2 regions of the Bacillus cereus group sp. MYBK79-1 genome follow, and region 1 is predicted to be linked to the other one. Evidence: riboswitches for the same ligand, from Rfam matches in the RefSeq annotation. Region 1 holds a riboswitch; the other holds the start of a gene.

Region 1 (3,184 bases):
TGAGAAAGTGTAAATGGAATAAATACACCTACTGCATATAACGGAATTAAATGTTCTGTTTGCCCTTGGAAAGCTATAATTAAAATAATCGATGCGATTCCAAGTATAATAATACCGTTTGAATAACCTAAGCGGTCTCCTCTAATCGTAAACATTCTCGGTATAAATTTGTCTTTTGCAAGGTTTACTGCTAATAACGGAAATGCAGAATATCCTGTGTTAGCAGCAAGGATTAATATTAAAGCTGTTGTACCTTGTATGAAATAGTACATGAAATTACGTCCAAATGTTTGTTCAGCAATTTGTGAAACAACTGTTACTTCCTTACTTGGGGTAACCCCATAATAATAAGCTAAAAATACAATTCCTGAAAATAAAACCGCAAGTAATGCTCCCATTGCAAGCAACGTTTTAGCTGCATTGTTTGGTGCAGGATCTTTAAAGTTTGGAATTGCGTTAGAGATCGCCTCAACACCTGTTAAAGCTGAACTACCCGATGCAAATGCTCGTAGCAGTAAAAACAAACTAATTCCTGCAACCGGTGTTCCAATCGGCGTGTGCAAAGTCGGTGAAACGTGACCAGTTATAATATTATAAATACCTACACCAATTAATATAAATAGTGCTAGAACAAATAAATAAACAGGATATGCTAAAACGGAAGCTGATTCCGTTACCCCTCTTAAATTTAATATCGTAATAAATATAACAAATATAATCGCAATGATTACATTATGTGCATGTAAAGTAGGAAAAGCTGATGTAAGCGCATCTGTACCTGCAGACACACTTACCGCCACAGTTAAAATATAATCGACTAATAAAGATCCTCCAGCTATTAACCCTGGATTCATCCCTAAGTTTTCTTTTGATACAACATACGCTCCTCCGCCATGCGGATAAGCAAAAATAATTTGTCGATAAGATAAAATAAGAGCTGTCAATAATACTAATACCCCAACAGCGATTGGAATGGAATACCAATAAGCTATTGCTCCTAGACCTGCTAGTGCGATTAATATTTGCTCTGGTCCGTATGCAACTGATGATAATGCGTCAGAAGATAAAATGGCTAACGCCTTCGTTTTATTAAGCTTTTGCTCTCCTAACTCAGTTGATTTTAACGGTCTTCCAATTAAAAACCTTTTGATAGATGAAACCACTGCTGTCCACTCTCCAATAATTTTGTACGAACTTTTCTGCTAGTTACAGCGGATAAACTATTTCTTCAGAACACAAAAAATGCCTACAAGCCATAACGAAATAGACTTGTAGACATTAAATTTTTTGTCGCACAAGCTCCACCTTCCTTCTCAATATAACGCTTACGAGGTTAGCTGTCGGATTCGGGCCTATGAGTAGCCCTACCTTTTTCAAGGATTCACCCCATCGGATTAAGTACTAATCCATAAGAACGGGTCCCCCGCACCATGCGGTTTCAGCGATTTAGAAAATTGAAACTGTGGATTATAATACTCCTTTATTTTCAAAATGTAAACAAAAATTTTGAAAAAGTAAAAACTTAAGACGATTGCGCATAATCCGCCGGTAAATATACATAATGAATACTAAAAAACCGATAAAGGAGATCCACATGTCTAAAGAAAAGAAGCCTATTTTTTCCGATTCCTATTTAGATGCATTAGCAAATGAAATTAATCAGTTATATGGTAACCGTGATAACGAAAGAAATACGACAGAAAATACAAAAAGAAACGAATAAGTTGTCAAAAATAAAAAAGATAGCAACATTTATATGTTGCTATCCTTTACTCTTTTTCATACCCTTTCTTTAGTTAAAATCATTTTTTCATACACTTTCAAATTTTGATATACCGCACCCAATAATGGTGCTTCTACAGAAAATTGTTCCGCTAAATCTAGTAAGTATCCTTGCAAGTGCGTCCCTTCAACGGACGAACCTTTTTCCATATCACGCTGCATCGATGACTTCATATTATACGAAATTTTATCAATTGTTTTCATATGTTCCTGGGCAATATCTTCCTTAATTGGTGCTCCTATAAATCTCATGATTTGCACACATTCTTCAAATAAGTTTTGGATAAAATCACGTCCACCTTCGCTTTCACGAATCGGTCCTATCGTTGCACGCATTAATGTCGTCACACCCGACATTACAGTAATGAATAAATATTTATGCCACATATCTTGCGTAATATTTTCACTTAATACAAAACTAGATTTCGTACCTGCAAATGCTTTAGAAATATGCTGTATTCTCTCTGAATCATGAGACTTAATTTCTCCAAATACAAGCCTGTTGGCAGCACTCGTTTGTACAATTTCCCCTTGATCGTTTAACGTCGTCTCGATAAAGCATAAACCGCCAATTACTTTTTCTTCGCCAAACTCCTTTTGTAATAGTGATACATGGGCAATACCATTTAGCAATGGAATGATGACCGTATTTTCACCAACAAACGGCTTTACATCTTGAATTGCCTCGTTTAAGTGATACGCTTTTGTTGAAAATAAAATGACATCAAATGGAGCAGTTCGATTTTCCTTCGTTATTAATTTCGGTTGGAAGGAAAAATCTCCGTTAATGCTTCGGATTACAAGTCCTCTTTCCTCCAATTGTTTTTTCCGTTTACTACGAACAAGAAACGTAACATCTTCTCCCTTTTCTACTAAGCGACCTCCAAAAAAGCCTCCAACGCCACCAGCTCCTAATACTAAAATACGCATACAACATCCCCCTTTTCAAAATACAATTTTATAACTTTTAGTATACATAACATTATACATGTCCCCTGCTAAATAAGCTGAATTTTCATACTCAATCAAGTATAAAACAGTGGTTATTTTCAAATAAATTTGGGCATGTTGTTTTTATAGCATATATGGAAAGGAAACAATGTAAATGGAGGCAATACAAACAATCGAGGAAAAAGATGTAACAACAGTCATATTTCAATTCATATTCCCTTTTTCTTTTAAAACTGGATATGAACAAAATATGTTCCCTTTCTTACAGAAAAATGATTTTCACCCTTTTCGACTCGATCATCTTGAAAATGAAAATACATACTACGGAAAGTTTCAAGTTTCACATCAAAATATGGAAGCATATTATCTTTCATTTACAAATAAAATACTCTTCCCTCACTCAGAGCATCAAAAAGGATTGCAGCGCTATTCTAAAGACCTTAACTTAACT
Region 2 (3,184 bases), on a different contig from region 1:
CAATAACCGATAAGGCAATCGTCATGATTGCTTCCCTTCTTTCACAACTTTATCTGACCAACTTGCAAGACTTGCCATCAATGCGACTAACACAACAAAAATTCCGATCATTACAACATCTAACATAGCTACCCTTCTCCTTTTTGTAAAAATTTACCATTAAATAATCAAAAAAAGAACACTAAGCTCTACTTAGTGTTCGAAATGAACAACACAAAGTAAACCTCCTCTCTAAACGCTTACGAGGTTAGCTGTCGGATTCGGGCCTAAAGAGTAGCCCTACTTTCAAAACTGAAAGATTCACCCCAAGTGACGATGCACAAAATTGGTTCCCCCGCTCCATTTCTGGAACTCAGCGATTTTAGGTTTTTTTGGAAATTTTATGAATGATTTATGAGAGTAAATATACTCCTCTATATTTAACTTGTAAAGAGCTAAATTACTGAAAATAAGAAAATATCCATCCATTTAAACGCTTACATCGAGTGTTATTAATATTCTTTCATCTATTTTCTCGTCTTTTCTTTCATTTTCATAGAAATGATCTTTTAAATACGAAATAAAAAGAGCGAATGACATAAAGTGCATAGCTTGTTGCACTTAGCATTCGCTCTTTTTTCATTCACTATTTATTCTCCTCGTAAAAAAGCACGTAAATTTCTCCCGCGAATATAAACTTGTGACAATTCTGCATGTAGCTGCTCATATTCGATAACATCTGTTTTTAAATATAAAGCGTCTTTTGATGGCAATATGATATAGGGCCTTGGAAAAATAGGATCAAGCACCACCAATTCTTGAACTCGATCTACTGATACCGCCCAACGATTCGCTATATCTCCTAATAACAACACCTTCATCTTCTTTTCCCCCGCCCTATTCAAAAAATAAAAAAGAAATATTATCACAATTTGTAAACACGACAAATGTAGCTCCAATTGTTTCATAGAGCCTTGCTGGATATCGTTTATTCCTTGTAACAACAGTAATAGGTGCTTGAAAAGAAAAGCGAATGTGTTCTGTAAAGAAGCTAACGATTGGCAGCTCATCACCTAGTAAAATCACCTTCTTAATACACTCACAAATACTAGTAAAATCCTGCGCCTTACTACAGCTATAAGTCCAATCAAACCCACAATTCCTAACTTCAGCCGCTATCTCTTCACTTGCTGTAAAAATAATTAACTCATGTTGAAATGCTACTAAATCTCTTAAACTATTTACCTTGCTTTCTTCTCCAACACAAATAAGTGTTAGTTCCACGTACCTCATCCTCCTTAGCATAAAAGAACTCAAACATAGATTGATATTCCCCTATACTAATCAGATCGATGAAGTGATGTATCCATCATGGCACCGTCCTCTCTCAAGACGCTTACGAAGTTAGCTGTCGGATTCGGACTTTGAGAGTAGCCCTACTTTCAAAATTGAAAGATTCACCCCTAGTGACGACGCACAAATTGGTTCCTCCGCTCCATATAATTGGACTCAGCGTATTACAAAAATATATTCTGGCTGATATATTACTCCTTTATTTGGAAAAAGTAAACAGAAAAAAAGCCAGTTATACAACTGACTTTTTCTTACTTACGCATGCGCTTTATTCACTTTATAAGCAAAATGATTCGTCGGCCCATGACCACTTCCAATATTCAATGGCTCTTCAATTGCTATACTAATAAATCGTTTCGCTTCTTGAACTGCCTCTTCAATCGAGTAGCCTTTCGCAAGTCCTGCTGTAACCGCTGAAGCAAATGTACACCCGCTTCCGTGTGTTTGCTTTGAAGGAATTCGTTCACTTCTAAATTCAATAAACGTTTCTCCATCAAAGAGTAAATCAATTACTTCATTACCTTGATATGCTGCATGTCCGCCCTTCATAAGCACGTATTTCGCACCTAATTCATGCAGTACTTTCGCAGCTTCCTTACTATCTTCAACATTATGAATTTCCATTCCAGTTAACACTTCTGCTTCAGGAACATTCGGCGTTACAACGGTTGCTACTGGTAATAAATATTCTTTTAATGCTTGTACTGCTTCTTGTTGTAATAATGATGCACCACCCTTAGCAATCATAACAGGGTCTAGTACAATATTATTCCAGCCAAATTTATTAATATGTTCTGCAACGATTTGAATAATTTCGCTGCTAAATAACATTCCTAGTTTCACAGCATCTGGTGTTAAATCCGTACCAATTGAATTCAGCTGTTCCGTAATACCTTCTAATGGAACTGGATATACCCCTTGAACGCCAAGCGTATTTTGAGCAGTAATTGCCGTAATAGCCGTCATTCCGTATACACCGAGTTCTTGGAATGTTTTTAAATCTGCTTGAATGCCGGCACCGCCGCCGCTATCAGACCCTGCAATTGTTAAAGCTTTATTTACTTCCATCCCACTCATCCTTTTCTATCCAAAATAGCGATGATAAATTGTTTTTGCTTCGCTTATATCTTTCGTTCCATGTACAAGTACACGACCATCTTTAAAAGCAACTAATCTCTTTTCTTCTACAGAAAATGATAATAAATATGGATTTATATTTAAATCATTCACACGATCATTCAGCAGCTTTTTGTACCTCTCAAAATCCATTTCTTCTTTATGAGGTGGTCTAATTTGAACTGTATTTCTCCCGCATAACACCGCTGTTTTTGATGTGTTTTCTTTATTTAAATACGGATATAATGCATTCTCTCCGCACGAAGGACAATTATGCTTACGAAGCTTTTGCACATTCATACATGAGTATTCATTCTTCCATACATCAAATGATACAAGTCCATCTCGAAGTGAATCATAATCTTCTACCAGCAGTTTAAGAGCCTCCGTTACTTGATGAGAAACGACGAGAGATACAGCAGGTGATATAATCCCCGCTGTATCACATGTCGCCCCGCCAAGCGGAATCGATTGTAGTAAACATGATAAACATGGCGTCTTACTAGGAAGAATTGTGTAAGAAAGGCCGTAACTCCCTACACATGCTCCGTAAATCCATGGAATAGAATATTTTTGCGCTATATCATTTACAATGAAACGCGTTTCGAAATTATCAGTTGCATCAATAATTACATTAACGTTTGTAACAAGTTCTTCTAACTCCTCAGCTGTTACATCTTGAACGAGAGCTTCTATTCTTACTTCACGATTAATTTCTTCTAGACGTTTTTTTGCC

What was found. A riboswitch is a leader RNA that binds a small molecule or an ion and turns the genes downstream of it on or off. The one in region 1 is predicted to bind cyclic di-AMP.
Region 2: it holds a riboswitch for cyclic di-AMP, as region 1 does, so the genes downstream of both, ACTFOB_RS06920 (hypothetical protein) here and ACTFOB_RS14500 (APC family permease) in region 1, are expected to answer to the same signal.

Annotation. Positions count from the first base shown of each region.
Region 1 is NZ_JBQAEO010000008.1:13,555-16,738, forward strand. Features, by position in the region: gene ACTFOB_RS14500 (APC family permease) at 1-1,163, opposite strand, end outside; cyclic di-AMP (ydaO/yuaA leader) riboswitch at 1,308-1,454, opposite strand; gene ACTFOB_RS14505 (hypothetical protein) at 1,595-1,723, shown strand; gene panE (2-dehydropantoate 2-reductase) at 1,780-2,712, opposite strand; gene ACTFOB_RS14515 (hypothetical protein) at 2,888-3,184, shown strand, end outside.
Region 2 is NZ_JBQAEO010000003.1:12,413-15,596, reverse strand. Features, by position in the region: gene kdpF (K(+)-transporting ATPase subunit F) at 1-25, opposite strand, end outside; gene ACTFOB_RS06930 (signal peptide protein) at 22-126, opposite strand; cyclic di-AMP (ydaO/yuaA leader) riboswitch at 223-368, opposite strand; gene ACTFOB_RS06925 (hypothetical protein) at 630-860, opposite strand; gene ACTFOB_RS06920 (hypothetical protein) at 877-1,263, opposite strand; cyclic di-AMP (ydaO/yuaA leader) riboswitch at 1,357-1,504, opposite strand; gene thiD (bifunctional hydroxymethylpyrimidine kinase/phosphomethylpyrimidine kinase) at 1,588-2,409, opposite strand; gene ACTFOB_RS06910 (thiazole biosynthesis adenylyltransferase ThiF) at 2,416-3,184, opposite strand, start outside.